3 regions of the Brevibacillus sp. TJ4 genome follow, and region 2 is predicted to be linked to each of the others. Evidence: riboswitches for the same ligand, from Rfam matches in the RefSeq annotation. Region 2 holds a riboswitch; each other region holds the start of a gene.
The links. A riboswitch is a leader RNA that binds a small molecule or an ion and turns the genes downstream of it on or off. The one in region 2 is predicted to bind cobalamin.

Region 1 (7,984 bases), 1.5 Mb from region 2:
TAGCCGCCGATCACAACCTCGCTGTCCGGATCGTCAGCAGTCTTGCCAAAGAGCATGCGGGACAGCTGCGAATCGATGTGCCAAACGGACAGTTTGCCTTCCTCGACCTTTTGGAGAGCTGCGGATTTGTCAAATCGAATCAGCCGCCGGTGATGGTCGCCCGCGCCAGCCGGATGCCGGAGCGCAATCAAACGTACTACGCCATCGCCTCGCAATTTTACGGATAAAAACGGCACTATCTGTCGCGAACACAAAACGGACTTCTCCCATACACGCGGAGAAATCCGTTTTTTGCTTGCAGCTTATTCTCGGTTGCGCAGCAGCTCGCGCGCACGCTCCGGAAAGATGCGTTCGAGACTGCTCATGTAGCGGTTTCCGTCCTCCGGCATTTCAAAGTCTGTCACCCTGTAGTCATTGCCCACGTACAAAATATCAAAAGCCATCGGCGCACTCACACCCGCTCCGTTCTCCCCGCTGACGATCAGGACCTCGGCATAGGCACGTCGCCGATCTGCGCTGGGCGCTTCTACGTAGAACAGGTCGAGCGTCACTTCCCTGTCTGCTCCCAGCCACTTCAGTTGCTCCTGTTCCTGCTGCAAGTACCGGGTAATGAGCGACTCCACCCACGAACGATTGCTTGGGGAGACGCCCTCCTTTACCTCGACAAACACTCCGCCGAGCACGCTGCCCCCTGCCTGCACATGCAGCTTCCAGATTCCCGGTTCCGGCAAAACGATTCCCGATGGAAAATGATGATCGGCATCGTACAGCTCTCCGCCTGTAGCATACGTTCCCAGATTGACCTGCTTGCCATCGCTTCGGTAGGCGAAAATCTCCACTTCTGCGGGAACCTCCCCGTTAAGCAGCCACATCCACTTTTGCTGCTGCGCCTCGTAGATGTTCGTCTCATCAGTAATGACCCGAACCGGCCTTTCGCCAATGTACGTATACGTCATGCCATCGTACGTTTCGGTCACGGCAGGAGACGGCTCCCACGTCTCGACGGTGCGAAGAGGCGGAGGAGTAGAGGACGTGCTCGCATGCTCAAGCCCGATTTTCTGCGGCCACACCTGCCACATCAGCAGTACGAGCAGCGCCATGCCGCAAATCCCGACCGCGTACTTCGCCGTACCATATCTTTCACTGCTCGCACGCTTGCTGACTTTTTCCCGCACCCCCTGCTGCATTCCAGGTGTAAAGTGCACATCCTTGAACATGCTCTGGTCCGCTCGTTCCCGCAGTTGGCTCAACCATTTGTTCTCGTCCATTCCCACTCCTCCTCTCCCGCCATCTGCTGCTTCAACTGCTGTCTGGCCCGGTACAGCCGGGTGCGTACGGTTCCTTCTGAAGCGCCGAGAATTTCCGCTATTTCTGCGATCGACAAATCGGCGTAGTAATGCAGCGCGATCACCTGGCGATACAACTTCGGCAGAAGCATTACCTGCTGCACCAACTGGTCGCGATCGGCCTGCTCCAGCACGGCGCTTTCGGTCGAGTGCTCCGCGCCGCCTTTGATCCAGGACTGCGGCAAAATGTTGCGAAACGACCAGGAGCGCCAATATCCTTTACATTCGTTTACGACGATCCGGTACAGCCACGTCTGAATATTGCTGTCGCCGCGAAAGCGAGGCAGATTCCGGTATACTTTGACGAAGACGTCCTGTGTAATATCCTCAGCCAGACTGCGATCTTTGACCAAAAAAATGACAAGCCGAAGCACACGAGTCCCGTAGCTGCGCATGATTTGCTCAAACGCCTCGTCATGTGTCGGCTTTAGTTTATCCAAGGGCGCTCCTCCTTTGCTTGCATGCTACCTGTTAGATGCAGCAGCCCTCGATTTGTTACAACAGATAGCGAACTTTTTTTGCGGTGATCGTGTAACGGGAAGCGGCGCAGTCAGAATTGCCGACGGATGCAAAAGGGTACCCGCCATGCTGCCAGCGATCCATAGCGAAGCCTTCGACCGCTTTTCCTGCGCTCTCGGTCTGATGCTTCTCGTGGAGTTCAAGCACCTCGAACCCCTCTGCTTCCAGCAGCAAACAAAGCTCCCCCGGCAACAGCAGGGCCATTTCCCGCTCGACCCGATAGCGCGGCTGTTCAACCTGATCGAGAAAGGTCTCGTAGGTCAGTATGTAGCGAAATGCTTGCCGCACAAGCGACGTCTCCCCTTCTACCCGCTGGTACACCATCCGATCCGGAAAAACATGCTTTCGGCGCAGAACGCTCCAGGAGTCGTGCATCGGCGGCAATAGAATGTCGATGGCGACGATCCCCTCCTCTCGCAGATGGGCACGGACTGTCCGCAAAAACTGCCGCTGCGCACGACGCGATACGGCTTGTTGAAAAATTCCTTCTGGCAGCAGGACGTGCGTGAATGTCCAGTCCAGGTCCAGCTCCCTGGCGTTGCCCTCCACAAGCTCCAGCAAATGCTCGCGTTCCTTTAGCACATGGCGCTTCTTTTTCTCGGCCAACCGAAGCATGTCCGTGCTCCAGTCCACCCCGACGACGGCAATCCCGTTTCGCGCCAGCTCGACGGCGATCCTGCCTGTTCCGACCCCCAGCTCCAGCACCGAGATATTGTCCCCGAAGCCCAGCAGCCAGTCGCGATAAAAGGCGATCCCGGCTTTTCCGGCAAACTGGTCGTAATACGTCGCCTCCAACCCTGCATACTTGATTTCGTCCAGCTCCTCATGCCGTCCGCCCTGCAAGCCGCAATTCGAACAGACCGATCCTGCCAGACGGGAAAAGGGAACACCGGGCTCCACGCCGTTTTTCGTGTCGCCCACCCACTCGTCGTAACGGAACTTGCATACGTTGCATCTGTATACGCTCATCCGAGAACTGCCACCTCTCGTCCTGTCGTTGCCGCTTTCTGCGCTCCCGAAAAGAAGTAGACATGCTTTTTGCCGGTGACCGGATGGGTCGTGACCTCCGCCTCCACCCCGAATACGTCCCGGATCAGGGCAGGGGTGAGGATTTGCTCCGGCGCACCGGAGGCGACAATTTCTCCCTCGTGCAAAAACAGGAGTCTGTCGCAATACGCGGCGGCAATATTCAGGTCGTGCAGGGCGGCGAGCGTCGGAATGCCCAGTTCTTGCACCAAATCCATGATTTGCAGTTGGTAGCGCACATCGAGATGGTTGGTCGGCTCATCCAGCACCAGTACCTTTGCTTGCTGGGCCAACGCCCTGGCGATCATCACCCGCTGCTTTTCTCCTCCTGAGAGTGTAAAAAAGCTGCGTTTGGCATAGTCCAGCATACCGACCTGACGCAGCGCCTCCTCACAAATGTGGCGGTCTTCTGCTCCGTCGGGCTCAAACAGCTTCTTGTGCGGAGAGCGGCCCATCCAGACCACTTCATCCACGCGAAAATCAAAGTCCACTGATGATTCCTGCCTGACGACTGCCATGCGTTGTGCACATTCCTTGGCGGAAAGTCCGTAGACGTCTTCCCCTTCCAGGTAAATCCATCCGGCATCCGGCTTCATCACCCGATAGATGCTTTTTAACAGGGTCGATTTGCCGCTGCCGTTGGGACCGAGCAGTCCGACGATTTCGCCTGCCCCAAGCTCCAGATCAATCTGATGCAAAATTTTCTTTTTGTCCAAGGAGAGGGATACCCGCTCTGCCCGTACCGCAACATCGTTCATCGTCCACTCCCTCCAAACGAATAGGAACTGCGCAGCATCAGCCAGATGAAAAACGGACCGCCACACAATGCCGTAATGATGCCGATCGGAAATTCTTCCGGGGCAAACGCCAGTCGCGCAAACACATCGGCCCAGATGAGAAAAATGGCTCCCAACAGCGCACTGACGGGCAACACGCGCTTGTGATCGGAACCGACGATCACCCGCACAATATGGGGCAGCATCAACCCGACAAAGCCGATCGAACCGCTAATCGCCACGATCACTCCGGTAAGCAAGGCGGTAAGCACGAACAACAGCTTGTGAAAATGTGCCGTGTTTACCCCGAGCGTACGCGCTGCTTCTTCGCCCATCAGCATTGCGTTGAGCGAACGGTGCAGTGCCGTCAGAACGGCAAAAGCGAGCAGCAAGACAACAGCCGGGATCAACAGGTAGTCCCATTTTGCACCCGCCAGGCTGCCGCTCATCCAAAACAGCACGGAGCGTATGCCCTGCTCATTCGGTGCCGAAAAGATGATCAGACTGGTGATCGCAGACAAAATGGCAGAAATCGCGATTCCCGACATCAGCAGGCGGGTCGTCGAGTTGTGCCCGCCCAGCCTAGACAGAAAAAAGACGAGCAGGATCGACAGCAGCGCTCCTCCAAACGCGCCCAGTGACAAGGCGAGCTGGCCAAACCATTGGAATGCTCCGAATAAAATAACGAGTGTTGCACCTACCGAGGCCCCCGAGGAAACTCCGAGAATATACGGATCTGCCAGCGAGTTGCGGACCAGCGCCTGGATGGCCACTCCGACAATCGAGAGGCTCGCTCCGACGATCGCCCCCAGCAGCACGCGGGGAAAACGGATGTCCCAGATGATCGTCTGCTGCGCACTCGTCCAATCTACCGGGATCTGATTGCCGACAAGCGGCACTTTTGACAAGGCAATTTTCCAAACGGTCGCCGCTTCTACCTTGACCGACCCGAGCGTAACCGCCATGGTGACGGACACGAGAAGAGATGCGAGCAGTACGAGCAGCAACCAAGACATCTTGATTCGACGCAGATTCATTTCTCCACTCCCATCCCTGTCGCTTCCTACTGCTGGAATCGTTCCGGATAAAATCCTTCCGCCAGCATTTTCAGCGCGATCGGAGCGCGGACCCCTTCAGCAGCGGCAGACAAAGGCAGTACGATCAGCCGTTGATTGGCGATTGCCGGAACCTCGGCCAGCTCTCTTTTGGCAAGCAGAAACTCGCGCTTTTGTTCCACGCTCGTATTCCCGTAATCGACGACGACGATTACATCCGGCTTGCGATCGACGACTTCCTCCCAGCTTACCGCCGGCCATCCCTTCTCGATGTCGTCAAAGATGTTTTTGCCTCCCGCCAGCTCGATCAGGTGCGTCATGTAGTTGTTGCTTGCTGCTGTCTTCGGCTTGTCTTCCCCGCTGTCGTAGACAAAAACAGTAAGCGGCTTGTCCACCGATTCGATTTTGCTGACTGTATCGTCCATTTCTGCTTTCATCTGGGCGATCAACTCCTCCGCCCTGTCGTCAATACGGAAGATGCGTCCGATGTTTCGGATGTCGGCAAACACATCGTCCATCGTCGGTCCGGTCATGTTGGAGGACATGTGCAAATACGGCTTGATCCCCATTTGCTCCAGTTCCTCCATCGTCCCTACCCCCTGGTCGCCAAAGCCGCTTTTCCACCCTGCGTAGACAAAATCCGGTTCCGCTGCCATCAGCACTTCCTTGTTCGGATATTTGTCGGAGAGCACCGGGATCTTCGCGTAGGCTTCCTCCCATTGCGGCAAGATCGCGTCGTCGAGGTAGGCCGTACCGACCATCTTGTCTTCCAGCCCGAGCGCGAGCATCACCTCTGTCACGTGCTGGTTCAAGGTTACCGCTCGCTGCGGAGCCTGTGGATAGGCAATCGTCATTCCGTTCGTCTCAATCGTCACCGGTTCGCCCGCGGCTGGCTGCGACGGCTGCGGCTGCACCTCTTTCGAACATGCTGCAAGCGTCAATGCGAAAGCGATCGTTCCCAGCAACAAGAAAGCATTTTTTGTACGTTGTATGTTTATAAACATCTTCACGAATGAATCTCCTCCCCATGCTATGTAGCCTGTTGGGCATACAGCCCCGTTTCACGTCCTGTTTTTGCATCACCTCCCTTTCTGCCAAACAAAAAACACCTTCCCGTTGACGAACGGGAAGGTGTCTATGCGTACATACAGCCAGGCCAGGACAGGCATTTCCTGGTACACGACGGTCAGCTTTCTACACCACCCCATCCTCGTGGGTTGATTGTGCAAAGGCTTCATGGCAGGTCTCCTGGCTCGGATTCCTCGCACCCTGCTCCCTTCCCATTCCTTCTTGCGACGGAACAGTGGTTTGCAACAGGGTACTCCTCCTTACAGTGGCGGGACCGCGCCGGCTTTTCACCGGACTTCCCTTTTAAGCTGCTGAACGATGTCGCGTCCATACAGCACCATGAAACACATGTATGCAATTGTTTTTCGTCTGATTGTGGTTCTTTAGCCGATGACGGTCAATTCTTTCGGGAAGCTCGTCAGAACCTCCACGCCGTCCTCGGTTACCAGGACGTTGTCTTCAATGCGCACACCGGCGACGCCAGGTACGTAAACGCCCGGTTCGATGGTGAAAACCATTCCGGGGCGCAGTTCGTCCTTGTTTTCGCCATGGATCGAAGGGTACTCATGGACGTCCATGCCCAGGCCGTGTCCAAGCCGATGCATGAAGTATGGACCGTACCCTTTTTCTGTAATCAGGTCGCGCGCTGTCTTGTCCAGATGGCCAAAAGAGACCCCGGGACGAACCGCTGCGATAGCCGCCTTGTTGGCAGCCAGCACGGTTTCGTAGATGTCCCGCAACTTGTCGTTGACCTCGCCGACCGCAAACGTGCGGGTAATGTCCGAGACATAGCCGTCCGCTTCCACGCCTGCATCGAACAGGAGCAGTTCTCCTTGGCGAATTTGCCTGCTACCGGGATGTCCGTGCGGCAGCGCAGAGTTTTCTCCGGACAGGACCATGGTTGAAAAAGAAGGGCCTTCCGCACCCAGCCGCTTCATCTGGTATTCCAGTTCGGCGACGATCTCTTTTTCCATAACGCCCGGCTGGACTTTTTTCACCGTTTCCCTGATCGCACCCTCAATCAGACGAATGGCATGCTTGATTCGGGCGATTTCGTCCGCCGTCTTGATCATGCGCATCTCGCGCAGCGGCCGATCGACGTCCACATACTGTGAAGCTGCGACGACTGCGCTCAAGGCTTCGAAGCGCTCGACTGTCATATGGCCTTTTTCCAGCCCGAGCTTTTTCACGCCGCCCGGCAGTGCCTGCTTCAAAATATCAAACGGATTTTGCACATCCGTATGGGTAACGATCTGTTTGACGATAGACGCATTCATGGCGGCATCGCGATCCAGCGCGGGAACGATCAAGGTAGGCTCCCCGACAGCAGGTATGACCAGTCCCATAAAACGCTCGTGCGGATCAGAATAAAAGCCTGTCAAATAGTAGACATGCTTGGGGGAAGTAATCAGTACCGCATCCAGCTCTTGCTGTTGCAGAAATGTGAGAAGGTTTGCAATCCGCTCTTGTGACATGCTGCTTCACCATTCTTTCACCAAGTAGTTTATAGCGAGGATACCATTTTCTGCGAAAAAATAGAAGAAGTATCGGCAAAAAGACTCAAGGAAGAGGGGCTCCGCATGCAAAGATTTTTCGCTGCGCGTACTGAAAGGAAAAAGGGAGACGCGTTTTGTCCCCCCTTCTCTTCTAGTTTTTCATGCGCGGGTCCAGCGCGTCACGCAAGCCATCACCGATCAGGTTGAAGCCGAGAACCGTCAGCATGATCGAAAGCCCGGGAAAAATCACTGTCCACGGTGCTTTCTGGATATACTGGCGGGAGTCGGAGAGCATCTTGCCCCACTCCGGCTCCGGAGCTTGGGCCCCAAGCCCGAGGAAACCGAGTGCTGCCGCTTCGATAATCGCTGTGGCAATGCCCAAGGTTCCCGTGACAATGATCGGGGCCATGCTGTTGGGGAGGATGTGCTGCAGCAAAATGCGCGAATCCTTCATCCCGATCGCCCGTGCGGCCGTAACGAACTCCTCTTCCTTCAGGCTCAGTACGCGGGAACGGACGAGTCGCCCGAAGGTGGGTATATTGACAATCGCAATCGCCAGCAAGGCATTTTGCAAGGAAGGCCCGAGAATTGCCACGATCGCGATCGCCAGCAAAATGCTGGGAAAAGCAAGCATGATGTCAAACAGCCGGGAGATGACGATATCCACCCATTTCCCGTAGTAGCCTGCCAAAAGTCCG
Region 2 (7,984 bases):
GCGCAGTTGATCTCGCTGGACGCCAAGGAATTCCAGATGGGCAACGCCAAAGTCGAGATCGCCCAAGTCAACGCAGTCGACGTCAACGATGTGCTGGCTCGCCAGGATGAGCTGGAAGCGGCTTTGTCTGCGATTATCGCAGAAAAAGGGCTCGATCTGTTCGTCTTCGTCGTCACCGACATCCTGAACAACGACTCCTACGCGGTTGCCCTGGGCAGTGCGGCACACGCTGTGGAAAAAGCCTACAACGTCAAACTGGAGGGCAACAAAGCGCTGCTCAAAGGTGTCGTCTCCCGCAAAAAGCAAATCGTCCCGGTCTTGACCGAAACTTTTCAATCGCTGTAAGCAAACGACAATGACAACAGGAAGCTGCCGTACGTGAGGATACGGCAGCTTTTTTCCAACGTAAATACGCGTGTTTCCGCGAAAACGCTGGACAAGGAGGAAGGAATGTGGAAGAGAAAGTAGCTGGCAAAGAACCAATCGATCTGGGAAAGCGCGTCTGGCTCATCGACGGCTATGACAGTGGACTGCCTGAACGAACGGGGATTTATGTCATTGAAGAAGAGGAGCTGACGCTCGTCGAGACAGGACCTAGCCCGTCTGTTCCCTACATACGAGCCGGCCTGGAGCGGCTCGGCTACACGCTGGAGCAAGTGAAGTACATCATTCTCACCCATATTCACCTGGATCACGCAGGAGGAGCAGGTCTGCTGCTCGCGGACTGCCCGAATGCAACCATCGTCGCGCATCCCAAGGCAGTACGCCACCTCGTCGATCCGACGCGCCTGATCGCAGGGGCACAGGCGGTCTACGGGGCGTTGTTCGATTCCTTGTTTGCTCCGATCGTTGCCGTGCCGCAGGAGCGGATTGTTGCCAAGCATGACGGCGAAACCTTGCAGATTGGTCCTGCCTGCACACTTCAGTTTTTGGATACGCCGGGACATGCCAACCACCATTTCAGCATCTACGATCCGGTGAGCAACGGCATGTTTACGGGGGATACAGCGGGTGTGTACTACTGCCAGTTGGCGCGCGAAGGCGTTCCGTTTTTCCTCCCGTCCACGTCACCCAATCAGTTTGATCCGGACAAGATGCGAAGCGCGATTGCCCGCTACCGCGAGATGAAGCTCGATCGGCTGTACTTCGGCCATTTCGGCATGAGCGAGCAGGTCGAAGAAGCGTATCGCCAGGTGCTCCGCTGGCTGCCGATCTTCGTCGAGGAAGGCGAAAAGGCGTACGCCGCCGGACGCGGATACGAGCAGCTGCGCGACAGCCTGTTCGCGCGCGTGAAAGATGAGCTGCGGCAGCAGGGCGTCGACGAGGAGCACGAGCTGTTTTCCTATATCCGCATCGATGCGGAAGTCAGCGCCATGGGTCTGCTCGATTATATGCAGAAACGAGAAGCGGCAAACGCACAAGCATAAGCTGCGAACTTTCGCTTGTTCTTTTTTTCCCGCAACAATGCTATGATGGTTGTATTCTGCAAAAACGATCAGCAATGCCAACCAACATCATAGTGGTACAGTCGACAGGTGCCTCGTTGCCAGACGAGGTGAAAAGGGAAGCCGGTGCAAATCCGGCGCGGTCCCGCCACTGTAAAACGGGTAGCGCTTTCGCAAACCACTGTTTCCAAGCTGAAACGGGAAGGGGAGGGCGTCTGACACCCGCAAGCCAGGAGACCTGCCTGTCGAATATCGCGCGTTCCTTCGCGGAAAGGAGCGGCCGAATCAGGATGCCTGAAAAGCCGACCCTTTGTATGTCCATTTTGGATTCAAAGGGTTTTTCTTTTGTGCGAACGCAACCACAATGAGCAAAAAGGCAAGGGAAGGAAGAATGTACGATGAAAAGGCTTCGCAAATGGTTCATACCCGCGCTGGTGATCCTGTATTTGACAGGCTGCAGCGGCACGAGTCAGGTAACCACCCCTCAGCCTGAGACGAATCAGGGCACCCAGCAAGCGGCGGAATCTGCCGGAGAGACAGAACGCAAGACCGTCTACCCGCTGACGATCACCGATGCGACGGGCAACGAAATTACGTTTGAAAAGGCCCCTGAGCGGATCGTTTCGACGTCGCCTGCCGAAACCGAGATTTTGTTTGCCCTGGGATTGGGAGAGAATGTAGTCGGTGTTTCCGATTACGACGATTATCCTGCGGAGGCGCTGGCCAAACCAAAGGTGGGCGGCGTTACTTCGCCGAATGAAGAAGCGATTCTGGAGCAAAGCCCGGATTTGGTGATCGGCGGCATCTCCATGGAGCGACCGGTTGCGCAGAAGCTGCAATCGCTCGGCTTGCCGGTATACATTACCCATCCCTCCAGCCTGGATGAAATTATGCAAAACATTTTGACTGTCGGCATCATCACCGACCGCCAGCAGCAAGCAGAAGACGTGGTAGCGCAGATGAAAGCCGACATCAAACGGGTGTCGGATGCGCTTCAGGACATACAAGCAGACGATCAAAAGAAAGTGTACATCGAATTCGCGCCCGGCTGGACAGTAGGCAAAGGCGAGTACATGGACGAGCTGATCGCCTTGGCAAAAGGGATCAACATCGCCGGCGACACCGAGGGCTGGAATCAGATCAGCGAGGAAAAGGTGCTTCTGGAAGACCCGGATGTCATCCTTTACGCGGACGGAGTGACGGATATGACGACAGGCAAGAGCCTGGATGAGATCATCCTGAACCGCAGCGGCTGGGACAAAATCACGGCGATCCAGCAAAGTCAGGTATTCGGACTGGACCAGAACATCCTCTCACGTCCGGGTCCACGCATTACACAAGGGTTGATCGAAGTGGCAAAAGCGGTTTACCCGGATCGGGTGAAGTAAATGAAACGCAGGCTCTTGGCATGGATGGGAGTAGGCGGTATCATCCTGCTGTTTTCCACCATCGCCAGCATTTCCATGGGATCGGCCAATCTGCCGCTGTCGCAGGTGTGGATGATCATCCTCCATCAGATTCCGTTTGTTGGCGATTGGGTCCCGGTCACATGGGCGGATTCGGCGGAGCAGATCGTTATGAAGGTGCGTTTTCCTCGCGTGATTCTGGCGATTTTGGTCGGTGCTTGCCTGGCGCTGGCGGGAGCCGGCTTTCAGGGAGTTCTGCGCAATCCGCTGGCTGATCCGTATACGATGGGTGTCGCCTCGGGCGCTGCAGTAGGAGCGGCTTTTTTGATTTTATTCGGGCTTCAGTTCGCTTTTTTCGGCGAGTGGGGGATTCCGATCGTCGCCTTCGTCACGGGCTGCTGCAGCTTGTGGATCGTGCTTGGCCTGGCGAGAACCGAAGGAGTCCTTCATACCGAGCGTCTGATTTTGTCTGGCGTAGTGGTGCAGGCGTTTTTGGGCTCTTTCGTCTCGCTTATGGTCTCTTTGTCCGACAAGGTCGTCAATGAGATCGTCTTCTGGCTGATGGGCAGCCTCTCGTTTCGCGGCTGGTCGTATTCGTACGTACTGGTCCCCTATTTGCTGGTCGGCTTTCTCATCCTCGTCTCCTACGCTCGTTCGCTCAACCTGTTCGCCTTGGGAGAGCGGCAGGCAGCCCATATGGGGGTACAGGTTGACCGGACGAAGCTGATCGTCCTGCTCGTCTCTACGCTTTTGACAGCGGCGGCCGTCTCGATCGCGGGGATCGTCGGCTTCGTCGGACTGGTCGTGCCGCATCTGGTGCGACTGCTCGTCGGACCTGACTATCGGATTTTGCTGCCGGTGGCCACGGTTATGGGAGGAGTGTACGTCTTGTGGGCGGATACGCTGGCCCGTATGCTGCTCAGTCCAACCGAGCTTCCGCTGGGTGTCATTACCGCTTTTCTGGGGGCGCCGTTCTTTGCCTACCTGCTGAAACGAAACAAACGGAACAGGGAGTGGATCGGACGATGATCCGGGTAGACCAACTGGGCAAACGATACATGCACAAAACCGTGCTGCAGGCTGTGACATTTCACGTCGACAAGGGCGAGTTTTTTGGCGTCATCGGTCCGAATGGAAGCGGCAAGTCGACGCTTGTGCAGATCATGTCCGGCCTGATCCGGGGTGATGAGGGCACGGTGGCGATCGACGGGAAAAACATCGAGCGCTATTCGCGCAAGGAGCTGGCGCGCATCCTGGCTGTTCTCGAACAGGAGACGTTGCCGCCGGTCGGTTTTCAGGTGCGTGAAGTGCTGGAAATGGGAAGGTTTCCGTACCAGAACTGGCTCGGCGAAGAGCGGGAGGACGCCGGAGCGCTCGTGGATGAGATCGTGTCCTTGCTGGAGCTTGAAGATTTGCAGCACCGCACCTTGGACCGCTTGAGCGGCGGGGAAAAGCAGCGTGTTGCCTTAGGCAAGGCGCTGGTCCAAAAGCCGCGTATTCTGCTGCTCGACGAACCGACGACGTATCTGGACATCGGCTATCAAATTCAGTTGATGGATATCGTCCGAAGCTGGCAGCGGACGACGGGAGTTACGGTCGTCGCCGTGTTGCACGACCTGAATCTGGCTTCGCTTTACTGTGATCGCCTGCTGCTGTTGAACCAGGGCAGACAGGTCGAGACAGGCAGACCGGACGACATCCTGCAAAGCGGCCTGATTGAAGACGTGTACGGGACGCGTCCGATTGTGTTGGAGCATCCCGTTCACCATCTGCCGCAAATCATGCTGCGCGCCGGTGAATGACGAGTCATCGGACCTGGCAGCGAGCAAAAGGGGGAGATGCCAGATGGCAATCTTGGTGACTGGAGGGGCGCGCAGCGGAAAAAGCTCGTTTGCCGAATCGTATGCAGCCCACTTGGGCAAGCGGGGCATCTATATCGCGACGTCACCTGTGTTCGACGATGAACTGGAAAGCCGCGTCCGTCTGCATCGGCAGCGGCGCGACCAATCCTCCTTTTCCTGGGAGACAATAGAGGAGCAGTTTGCGCTGGACAGCCTGCTGCAGAAACTGGGCGAACGCGAGGAAGTGGCGCAAAAGGAGACGGTAGTGCTGGTCGACTGCCTGACGCTTTGGCTTTCCAACTGGCTGTTGCGGCTGGAGTATTCCTCAGGAGAAGCAGGAGTGTTGCAGCAAATCGACGCATTGCAGGAGGCGATTCGCCGCTTTCCGGGGAGCTTGTTGCTCGTCACGAACGAGGTCGGCTACGGGATCGTGCCGGAGCATGCGCTCGGGCGAATGTTCCGCGATCTGGCGGGGATCTTGAATCAGCGCACAGCCAAAGCGTGCGAACAGGTATTCCTGGTGACTGCCGGAATTCCGCTCGAAATCAAAAGCAGAGCGTTTCACATGGAGAGAAATAACAATCCAACATAAATGTCCGCGGCTCCCTGTCCGATACCAAAAGAAAGGAGGATTTCGGGAGAGGGGCACCTGCGATGACGACCAATTACTACTTTACTTGTACCAAATGCGGAACCAGAGGGGGTTCTCTCAGCAATCAGGCCTGGGGGTGGGGCAATTTTGAGATCGTCGAGAGCTTCAAATTTCTCGCCTTCCACATCAGCCACTGCGGCGAAGAATCGATCCGGGTCATCTCGGAGGAAGCGGATGATTACATCGATTTGCTTCACGACGAGTACAATCTTTTTTTGGAGGAGACCAAAAATATTTTCCCTCATTCCCGCGACTGGGAGTTTCTCGTTCGTTCACAAGAGCTGCCGACAGACGAAATCAAGCAAAAATGGGTGGATGAGCAGCGGATTCCATACCGGGACGAGCGGATGAAAGTGACGGGGAAAATCAAAGAGCTGCAGATCGTGAAGCAAGGGGCTGGCCACTACATCTACCGTGGTCAGGTGGCGTGCACGGACGGGCGACTCAGGGCAGTCCTGGCAAATGCACGCGAACTGCCCAAGTTGGAGCAATCTTATGTTATTATCGGTAAAGAACAAGCACATCCCGAATTGGGACATGTAATGGAAGTTCATAAAATGGTTCCGGTCTGATAGCTGCAGCAAAAAAACGGAGGTTGAGACAGCATGCTTGAGAAGGTAGCACGTACATTGGAAAAGGTACGGGAGCAAAATCCGTTGATACACAACATCACCAACCGGGTGGTCACCAATTTTACGGCGAACGGCCTTTTGGCTCTGGGAGCCTCTCCCGTTATGGCGCATGCCAAGGAAGAAGTTGCCGAGATGGCGAAACTGGCTGGCGCCGTAGTCCTGAACATGGGCACACCGGATGAAGCAGAGGCAGAAGCGATGGTCATCGCCGGCCAGTCCGCCAATCAGCACGGGGTTCCCGTCTTGTTTGATCCGGTTGGGGCAGGGGCTACCTCGTACCGGCTGGAGCTTGCGCGCAGAATCATGCGTGAGGTAAAAGTAGATATCGTCAGGGGAAATGCCGGTGAAATTGCCAACCTGATCGGAGAGGCGCAGCAGATGAAAGGGGTCGACTCGACGGACAGCACACAGGACATCGACCAAATGGCGGTAAAAGCAGCCGAGCAGTTGGGTACAATCGTCGCGGTTACCGGTAAAGTAGACATCATTACAGATGGACGTACAGTGTACCGCATCGAAAACGGCGATCCGATTCTGACGAAGGTAACAGGGACGGGATGCTTGCTGACTTCGGTGATGGGAGCGTTTGCTGCCGTGGAGCGCGATTTTCTGACTGCTGGCGCAGCGGCTTTGGTCAGCTACGGAGTGGCTGCCGAGAAGGCAGCGCGCCATACGATCAACGAGGGGCCGGGCAGCTTCCAAATCCAGTTTGTAAACGAGCTGTCCAAAGTGACGAGCGACGATGTGAAGCGCATGGGCGCTGTTTCAGAAGTGGCGCAAGCGGTTCATTCTTGATTTTTGCATCAAGATATGGTAGACTGTTTCGTACCGAGTTGGAGCAAGACGAGTAACGTATGTGCCCTTAGCTCAGCCGGATAGAGCGTTTGACTACGAATCAAAAGGTCGGGAGTTCGAATCTCTCAGGGCACGCTCTTCTTTCTCGGTTTGCGCGGGTGTAGTTCAATGGTAGAACCCCAGCCTTCCAAGCTGGTCGCGTGGGTTCGATTCCCATCACCCGCTCCATTGTCATTTTCTCACTTTTGGCGGTGTAGCTCAGCTGGTCAGAGCGTTCGGTTCATACCCGAAAGGTCGGGGGTTCGATTCCCTCCACCGCTACCAAGTGAAGATCAGGCATGGCGGTCGTGGCGAAGGGGTTAACGCACCGGATTGTGGCTCCGGCATTCGTGGGTTCGAGTCCCATCGATCGCCCCATACAAATTCATGTGCAATCAGACAGTGTCATGCGTACAGGCAGACAATAGCAAGCCCGGCAAGGACGAGATTCGCTTGGTCCTGTGCCGGGCTTTTGTATATGTACGATTCTCCGGTCAGGTGGTTGTCATTTCTGATGCGGGACGAAGCGGCGGATGCTGTTGATCGCAGCCAGGTGAAGCCCTTCGTGAAAGATCGTGCGGACCAATACTTGAGCGATTGTGTGCATCCCTGATTCTGTAGCGGGGAATTCTTCCTCAAGCCGATGGCTGTACATGTCGCGTATCTGCCCGGGCTGTTCCGCCAGAAGCTGGCGAAGCGTGTCCAGCGAAGGCGGCGGGCTTGTCCAGTCAGCAGGCTTCGTTCCGTAGCCGAACCACTCGCGAAACCCTGCAGGCAGCGGAATCTCCTCTTTTGTCAGATGCTGGAGCCACAAGTATTGGTCCAGGTACAGGTGGCCCAAATGCCAGCGGATGTTGTTGTTGAATCCGGCAGGAATGACGTCCGCCATGCTTTCCGTGACACCATCGATCGCCCTCAATGTCTCCTCTCGATAATCCTGCACTTGCTGCAGCAGCACTGTATGCCGTTTTTCCATTTCAAGAGCTCCTCTCCTTTTTTATCTCCCTAATTTCTGTAAAATGATCCGATTTCCTGCTGATTGCTGTCAAAATGTTTCACAGCGAAAACAAGCGCACAGGACAGATCGACGTCCCGCACGCTTGTTGTAGTTGGCATATGGTTTAGTCATGCACGTTGCTGCTCTGCCGTCCCTGAGAGGAAGGCAGGAGCCGGC
Region 3 (7,984 bases), 2.0 Mb from region 2:
GAGCCGGATTCGCCAATCAGTCCGAACGTCTCGCCGCGCTCGATGGAAATGTTCACGTTCGTCACTGCCTGGAAGCGCTGGTTGCCTTTTTTGTATTCTTTTCCGATGCTGTGCAGTTCGAGCAGTGGATTCATCCGGTTTCCCTCCCCCAGCAGGAGACGTAATGCGTAGTGGATGCAGCGGAGACCAGTTCCAGTACAGGATGATCCTCCTGGCAGATTGGCAGCGAGTGGGGGCAGCGCGACGCGAACGCGCATCCTTTTGGACGGTTGCGCAAGTCGGGCGCGTCACCGGGAATCGCCGATAGCGGCTGCCCTGGATCGGCGAGGTCGGGCAGAGCGCCGATCAGAGCGCGCGTGTACGGGTGACGGGGGTGCTGCAGCACCTCTTCGGTCATGCCCGTCTCCACGACTTCGCCTGCGTACATGACCACCACGCGCTGGCAGACCTGCGACACGACGCCGAGATCATGGGTAATCAGCATGATCGAGGTGCCCCGCTTTGCCGCCAGCTCCTGCATCAATTTCAAAATTTCGTTCTGGATCGTCACGTCGAGAGCGGTCGTCGGTTCGTCTGCGATCAGCAGGTCGGGAGGCGAAGACATGGCCAGCGCGATCACGACCCGCTGGCGCATGCCGCCGCTCAGCTCAAAGGGGAATTTGCGCGCGACCAGCTCCGGGTCATTGATTCGCACTTCAGCCAGGCTCAGCACGGCCTGCTGGTACGCTTCCCGATACGAAATATTGCGGTGACGATGAATCACCTCAGCGAGCTGGTCGCCGATCCGCATTGTCGGGTGCAAGGCTGTCATCGGCTCCTGGAAAACCATGCCGATCTCCTTTCCCCGCAGGCTTTGCAGTCCTTTTTTATCCAGCGTGAGGAGATTCGTTCCTTTGTACTGGATTGTCCCGCTGGCGATTCGCGCGTTTTTCTCCAGCAATCCGAGGATGCTCAGCGCGGTTACCGACTTTCCCGAACCGGATTCCCCGACGATCCCGACGATTTCGCCATCGTTGATCGCAAGCGACACATTTTGCAGCGCCACGATCTTGTCTTGCATGGACGAAAACTCGACGGTCAAATTATTGATTTCGAGCAGCATCTTTCATTCCCCCTATGAACGGTTCGCTTTTGGATCGAGAATGTCCCGAATTCCATCACCGATCAAATTAAAGCCGCATGAAGCCAAAAACAGGGCAAAGCCGGGAAATGTGGGATACCACCAGTAGTCCAGCAAATATTTCCAGCCAACGCTGATCATCGCGCCCCACTCTGGTGTCGGAGGCTGCGCGCCCAATCCCAAAAAGCCCAGGGTAGCCACAAGCAGGATCGCATCGCCGATGTCCAGCGTGACCTGGATAATCACCGGGGAGATGGCATTGGGAATGATGTGGCGGGCGATGATGCGCCACGGCTTGATGCCAAACGTCACTGCCGCCTTGACGTACAGCTTTTCCCGCAAAGCAAGTGTTTCCGCACGCGCCAGCCGCACGTAGACGGGAATTTTGATGATGGCGATAGCGATCATGGCGTTTTGCAGGTTGGGCCCCAGCGTAGCGGCGATCGCCATGGCCAGGACGAGAGCAGGGAAGGCGAGAATAATGTCCATCGCCCGCATGATGATCTGGTCCAGTCTGCCGCCAAAGTAGCCGGAGATCGACCCGATGATGGTCCCGATCAGTCCGGCGCCGAGGACGACGGCTACGCCGACGCCAAGCGAGAGCCGGGCACCGTACAGGATACGGGTAAAGATGTCGCGACCGACCTCGTCTGTGCCAAACCAGTGATCCGCGCTGGGCGGCGCAAAACGCTCCGCGATATTGATCTGCGTCGGGTCGTAGGGGCTGATCAACGGTGCGAAAGTCGACATCAGGATCAACAGCAAGAGCAGGAACAAACCCAGCAAAGTGAGCGGATTGCGGCGGATTTTATACCAGAAGGGGTTAACCGTCTTGGCTGCCGTTGCGGTCGACAGGTCTTTTGGATGCGCCGTCATACCTGACATGGAAGTGTCCCCTTTCTATTCCTTGATTTGCGGATCGAGCGCATAGTACGTGAGGTCGACAATCAGGTTGATCACCACGTATCCCAGCGAGATGAAGAAGGTGAAGCCCATGATTGCCGGAAAGTCGAGAAAGGCAATCGACTCGACCACGTATTTGCCCATTCCAGGCCAACTGAATATCGTTTCTGTGACGACAGCTCCCCCGAGCAGGGAGCCAAAGGACAGGCCGACTACCGTAATCGTCGGGATCAGCGCATTGCGCAGGGCATAGCGGAACAGCAGCACCGGCCCGTGGATGCCGTTGGCAAGCGCTGTCCGGATGTAATCCTGGCTGAGCACCTCCAGCATGCTGGCCCGTACCTGTCGCGTGACGATCGCCAATTGTGCGAAGGCGAGTGTAACAGCGGGCAGGATCAGATGCCACAAGCTGTTGGAGAACGCCGCCCAGTTTCCGGTCAACAGGCTGTCCAGCAGGTAGAAGCCGGTTATCGTCGTCGGCGGAGGGACGGTCAGCGCGAGTCGCCCGCCGGCCGGCAACAGGCCGAACACTTTGTAAAACAAGAGAATACCGACCAGGCCGCTCCAGAATACGGGAGTGGAGATCCCCGCTATGGAGAAAAAGCGTCCGGCGTGATCCCAGCCGGTGTCTTTTTTGACTGCGGAGAGAATGCCGATCGGAATGCCGATGATAATGGCGATGATAAAAGCGGTGAGGGCAAGCTCGAGCGTAGCGGGAAAAAATGTGAGCAGATCGTCGATGACCGGCTGCTGTGTGCGGATCGACTTGCCAAAATCACCTGCGAGTAGCCCGCTCATGTAAGTAAAATATTGGACCCAGACTGGTTGGTCTAGGCCCAATTGACGACGGACTTCTTGCAGTGTTTCCTCACTGGCGCGCTGCCCCACCATCATCCGTGCCGGATCGCCGGGAATGACATGCGAGAGAAAGAATGTGATCAGCGTCACTCCGAACAACACCAGCACGAGCATGGAAAGGCGTTTGACGATGATTTGTCTCACGAGGAAAGCACTCCTTCACACGTCGTTATTTTGACATTTCTGGCAGGTTGTAAATGCCTTCCAGCATCGGGTTGTAGACGAAGCCTTTGACGTTTTTGCTGACCGGGAGCAGGAAATCGCGCTGGTAGAGATACAGGTAAGGAGCTTCGTCGATGACGATTTTTTGCGCTTCCTGGTACAGCTTTTCGCGCTCAGCCTGGTCGTTGACCGCGGCTGCCTGGCGCACCAGCTCGTCCACTCTGTCATTTTTGTAGAAGGCGCGGTTGCCGGCCAAGCCGAAGTTGTTGGAATCAAACCAGTAGTTCATAAACATGTACGGGTCGCCGAAGTCGGGGCTCCATACACCCATGGCCAGGTCGAATTCGCCGGTGTCGATCATTTCCCGCGAAGTCGCGTAGGCGATCTTGTTCAGCTCCAGCGTGACGCCGATGTCGGAGAAGAACGATTGCAGCGCGAGGGCTTCGGTCTCCCACCATGCCCGGTTGTCCGAATAGAGCAGGTTGATTTTCAGGTCTTGTACGCCTGCTTCGGCGAGCAGTGCTTTTGCCTTTTCCACGTCGCGGCTGTATTGGAAGGCAGATTCGTCATGCCCCCACAGTCCTTTCGGGATCGGGCCGCGCATCTGTGTGGCGAAGCCTTCCTGTACAGACTCGGTCAGAGCCGGATAGTCGATGGCGTAGCTGAGTGCCTGACGCACGCGTTTGTCTTGCAGAGCTGGATGCCCTTTGGATGTGTTGACGTAGATGTAGTCGACGAAGAGGCTTGGGAACTGGAGCACTTCTACATTGGGCATTTCTTTGACAGCCTTGATCTGTTCGCTCGGAATTCCTTCGGCGATGTCGATCTCGCCCTGCTCGAGCTGCAGACGCTGTGAAGTGGCATCAGGGACGATGCGGAAAAAGACGGTTTGAAGGGTTGGTTTGACAGGGGAGTGCGGGTTCGTGGTGAGCTTGATGTATTCCCCTTTTCTCCATTCAGAGAGTTGGTAGGGACCGCTGCCCATGGTGTTGTTTGCGAGGTAGTTTTGGCCGTGGTCGCCGTTTTGCTCATGCTCCATTACTTTCGGATTGACGATGCTGCCGTAGTTGGCCGCCAGGGTAGAAAGGAATGGAGGGAAGTTCTGGGACAGTTCAAACGTGACAGTGGTAGGCGAGTCTACGCGAACTTCCTTGATGACATTGTACACGTCGGATGGGCCTTGCTTGATTGCCAGTGTGCGATCAAAGGTGAATTTGACGGCTTCTGCAGTGACAGGTGTGCCGTCGGAAAACATGTTGCCCTCCTCCAGCGTGAACGTCCAGGTCAGGCCGTCATCGCTGACTGTCCATTCCTTGGCCAGTCCTGGCTTTACTTCGGTCGATGCGCCATCGTACTCGACCAGTCGCTGGTAGGCGTGATAGGTGATTTTCCATGCGCCGTTGTCAAAGGTGACAGCCGGGTCGAGCGTGCCCTGGTCGGCGTTGATCGCGACGAACAGCGTATCAGATGGCGTGGCCGAGGCGGCCGGTGGCTGTTCCGTAGCGGTCTGCGGAGTTTCGCTTTGTGACTGATTTGCAGGCGTACTGTTGCCGCATGCTGCTGCCGTGAGTGAGAGGACAAGCAGCAGGCTGGTGAAAAGTGATTTCCTGCGCTTCACGTACATCTACCCCCATGTGAAATATATTTAATTATTTTTTAATATATTGCAATGATTCGGACTATTCAACTGTTTTTTCTGAAAACTAGCAAAATTCTCGTAAGGTTGTTATTGCGGTTGGGGAGAAAGCGACAAAATCCCGCCGTAAATTGCTTCCTGTCCGGTCTTGCGCGCCCAGACCCGCGTTCCGTACTCGTAGTGCCACCACTCTCTCGGATAATTGACAAACCCTGCTTCCGCCATCAAGTGGTAGAGCATCCGCCGGTTCTCGCGGACGGTTTGCACGTGTTCGGATGTTTCCGTCAGTTCTTCGAAATAGCGGGTTGCCGCCAGGTCGCTGAAATCGTCAAACGGCGTGCCCATGTCCAGCCAGCCTTCTGGTCCGGCAATCGTCAGGTCGACGGCACCTCCGGAGAGATGGGGAGACGGCTTGATGATGTCGGTTGTCGGCTTGGCCACAAATTTGCCCAGTTCAGCCGTCAGTTGTTCGCCTTCCTCCCAGCCTTGGGCGAGCAGCGTCTGGCGGAAGCGATCGTATATCGACGCCTGCACGATGTGAGAACGCCAGCCGTCCAGCACGACCAGCCTGTATTCCGAAGGCAGCTTTTCCGCGACAGTGACCAGCCGGCGGGCAACACCTTCCCGCAGGTAAATTTCCGGTTGGGCGCCCTCATAGCCCTGGTGGTAGTAAGCGGCGTATACGGTTAATTTGGGGGTAAGCGCGGAGAGCGGGATCAGCGGTTCGCCGCACTCTTGCCGAACGGGCGGAATTTCATTCGTTTCTCCCGGCAAGTTCGGGATTGGTGGAAATGACAAAGCGTTCACCTGCCTAGATGGTTTTGCCAATTATGGTAACGGAAATGCTGATTCTAGTAAACTACAATTTTTTTCATATCCTGCAAAAAAAGAATGCGCTTTCAAAAAGCCGCGTAACAGTTGGACATTCAGCTTTTGCTTGAATCCCGACCAGTATTTGCTATTATTAAAGCAAGTATCAGTCGTAAACTGCATATACGTTTTGCAAACAGGTCCCTGTCTAGGCGCATGTGCTTCCAAGCGGCCAGACAGGGTTAAAAGGGAAGTTTGGTGAAAAGCCAACGCGGTCCCGCCACTGTAAGAGAGGAGCTTTTCTTCGCGGCGTATGCCATCCACTGCCCACATGCGGGCGGGAAGGAGAAGAGAGGCGTCGATCCTCGATCCAGGAGACCTGCCTGTTTTTGTGTAGCACTGATTTCCTTCGGGTCAAAGGAAAAGGTGAGGATTGCGGCTTTGGGCTATCCACGCTTTGTTTTCCTTGTCATGCAGGGAGGACAAGGCGTTTTTCTTTTTGTTCTGGCATAATGGCCGGCTTTTTGCGCGACGGCAATGACGGGACGGACATGTCGGGAGGGGTATCGAGTGGACAAACAGGCAAGCAAACGGGGACTTCTCCTGGTGTACACGGGAGATGGAAAAGGAAAGACGACCGCAGCTCTCGGGCTGGCGGTACGGGCGACGGGACGCGGCAAAAAGGTGCTGATGATCCAGTTTATCAAGTCGCCGGAGCGCACGTACGGGGAAAAAATCATGTTTGACAAAATCGGCATCGAAATCGTGCAAAAAGGCGTCGGCTTCACCTGGACGAAGACGCCCGAAGAGCATCGGGCAGCGCTGGCAGAGGCATGGCAGTTCGCCAAGCAGCGAATTCTTGGCGGAGCGTACGACGTCATCATCCTCGACGAGTTGAACAACGCCTTGGCGATCGACAGGTTCCCCATCGATGATGTGCTGCCGCTCGCCGATGTACTGGAGACATTGAAAAAAAGACCGGAGCACATGCACGTCGTCGTCACGGGACGCGGTGCCCGGGAAGAGCTGGTCGAGCTGGCTGATCTGGTGACGGAGATGAAGCCGGTCAAGCACTACTACGACGAAGGGATACCGGCTGTGTTGGGGGTAGAGTTTTGATGGAGGTGCTGGAAAAATTCGGGCACGGCGGAGATTTGCTGACGGCGAAAGAGCGATACGGGATCGGGCCGGATGCGTTTCTCGACTACAGCGCCAACATCAACCCGCTAGGACCGCCAGAGCGCGTGATCGAGGTATTGCAGGACCAGTTTTTGCAAGTGGTGCGCTATCCGGACCCTGCCCATCGCGCCTTTCGCCATGCCTTGTCCGAGCGCTTGCAACTGCCTGCGGAGTGGCTGCTGCCGACCAATGGCGCTGCCGAAGCGATGGCGCTCGCCATTCTCGCCTGCGAGCCGAAGACAGTCGGCCTGGTCTACCCTTGTTTTTCCGAATACGCGCAATTGTCCCGTCAGTTCGGGGCGAAGCTGCACGGCATATACGGTCGTGAAGAAAACGGCTACAAGCCGGACGCGCAGGAGCTGTACGCACTGTGCCGACAGGCTGACATGGTGTTTGTCGGCTCGCCGAACAATCCGACGGGTCTTTGCTACACGCCCGACGAACTGGTCAGGCTCGCGGAATGGTCCGAAGAGACGGGCACCTGGCTGGTCGTAGACGAGGCGTTTCTCGATTTTCTGGAAGAAGAGAAGCAGTTCTCGCTTGCAGCAACGCTGGCACGCTACCCCCGTGTCATCCTGATCCGCTCGATGACAAAAATGTACGCGATCCCCGGACTGCGCCTGGGCTATGCCATCGCGTTGCCGGAGGTGGTCGAGCGCATGCGGGAAAAGCAAGTGACTTGGAGCGTCAACGCGCTTGCGCTGCTCGCCGGGGAGCATTGCCTGCGCGAAGTGGCGTACGAGCAGAAGACGCGGGCGCTGATCGCGAAAGAACGCGCATACCTCATCTCTGCCCTGTCCAGTCTGCCGGACTGGCAGGTGTGGCCGGGAGAAGCCAATTTTTTGCTCGTTCGCACACCGGCGTGGACAGACGCGCATGGGCTGCAGGACGCACTCGGCAAAAGCGGCGTGCTGATTCGAAGCTGCGCGATGTACCCGGGACTTGATTCTCGCCATGTACGCATAGCCGTGCGCAGGCGGGAGGACAATGAACGGCTGATCGCACGGCTTCGCGAGTTCTGTGGTGCACACGGGAAAGGGGGCGAGTAAGCGGCATGAACGCGTTTTTTCACGCCCTTACCTTTTTTACTCGCATTCCTGTCCCTTGGCTTAGAGCATCCGAAGAAGCCTGGAAAAAAAGCGTCTGCTGGTATCCGGCAGTCGGGCTTGTCATCGGGGCATTGTTGTGGGGAGTGTACGAGGCCGGCCTTGCCCTGTACAGTCCGCTGCTTGCTGGCGCTGTCACCCTGATCGTCTGGGTGTACATCACCGGAGGACTCCACCTCGACGGCTGGATGGACCTGGCGGACGGACTGG

Region 1: it holds a riboswitch for cobalamin, as region 2 does, so the genes downstream of both, ACAF76_RS13905 (ABC transporter substrate-binding protein) here and ACAF76_RS06490 (ABC transporter substrate-binding protein) in region 2, are expected to answer to the same signal.
Region 3: it holds a riboswitch for cobalamin, as region 2 does, so the genes downstream of both, cobO (cob(I)yrinic acid a,c-diamide adenosyltransferase) here and ACAF76_RS06490 (ABC transporter substrate-binding protein) in region 2, are expected to answer to the same signal.

The regions. Positions count from the first base shown of each region.
Region 1 is NZ_CP185865.1:2,816,534-2,824,517, forward strand. It holds gene ACAF76_RS13875 (GNAT family N-acetyltransferase) at 1-227, shown strand, start outside; gene ACAF76_RS13880 (hypothetical protein) at 303-1,268, opposite strand; gene ACAF76_RS13885 (sigma-70 family RNA polymerase sigma factor) at 1,247-1,786, opposite strand; gene ACAF76_RS13890 (methyltransferase domain-containing protein) at 1,842-2,834, opposite strand; gene ACAF76_RS13895 (heme ABC transporter ATP-binding protein) at 2,831-3,649, opposite strand; gene ACAF76_RS13900 (FecCD family ABC transporter permease) at 3,646-4,704, opposite strand; gene ACAF76_RS13905 (ABC transporter substrate-binding protein) at 4,731-5,726, opposite strand; cobalamin riboswitch at 5,944-6,147, opposite strand; gene ACAF76_RS13910 (M24 family metallopeptidase) at 6,174-7,265, opposite strand; gene ACAF76_RS13915 (ABC transporter permease) at 7,438-7,984, opposite strand, start outside.
Region 2 is NZ_CP185865.1:1,363,620-1,371,603, forward strand. It holds gene ACAF76_RS06480 (manganese-dependent inorganic pyrophosphatase) at 1-345, shown strand, start outside; gene ACAF76_RS06485 (MBL fold metallo-hydrolase) at 453-1,427, shown strand; cobalamin riboswitch at 1,517-1,705, shown strand; gene ACAF76_RS06490 (ABC transporter substrate-binding protein) at 1,844-2,833, shown strand; gene ACAF76_RS06495 (FecCD family ABC transporter permease) at 2,834-3,880, shown strand; gene ACAF76_RS06500 (ABC transporter ATP-binding protein) at 3,877-4,653, shown strand; gene cobU (bifunctional adenosylcobinamide kinase/adenosylcobinamide-phosphate guanylyltransferase) at 4,697-5,284, shown strand; gene ACAF76_RS06510 (hypothetical protein) at 5,347-5,916, shown strand; gene thiM (hydroxyethylthiazole kinase) at 5,950-6,771, shown strand; tRNA gene ACAF76_RS06520 (tRNA-Arg) at 6,833-6,906, shown strand; tRNA gene ACAF76_RS06525 (tRNA-Gly) at 6,926-6,999, shown strand; tRNA gene ACAF76_RS06530 (tRNA-Met) at 7,019-7,095, shown strand; tRNA gene ACAF76_RS06535 (tRNA-His) at 7,113-7,188, shown strand; gene ACAF76_RS06540 (DinB family protein) at 7,316-7,786, opposite strand; gene ACAF76_RS06545 (EamA family transporter) at 7,932-7,984, opposite strand, start outside.
Region 3 is NZ_CP185865.1:3,372,397-3,380,380, reverse strand. It holds gene ACAF76_RS16520 (ATP-binding cassette domain-containing protein) at 1-134, opposite strand, end outside; gene ACAF76_RS16515 (ABC transporter ATP-binding protein) at 131-1,102, opposite strand; gene ACAF76_RS16510 (ABC transporter permease) at 1,115-2,005, opposite strand; gene ACAF76_RS16505 (ABC transporter permease) at 2,021-3,025, opposite strand; gene ACAF76_RS16500 (ABC transporter substrate-binding protein) at 3,051-4,667, opposite strand; gene ACAF76_RS16495 (M15 family metallopeptidase) at 4,770-5,477, opposite strand; cobalamin riboswitch at 5,671-5,890, shown strand; gene cobO (cob(I)yrinic acid a,c-diamide adenosyltransferase) at 6,060-6,608, shown strand; gene cobD (threonine-phosphate decarboxylase CobD) at 6,608-7,717, shown strand; gene cobS (adenosylcobinamide-GDP ribazoletransferase) at 7,723-7,984, shown strand, end outside.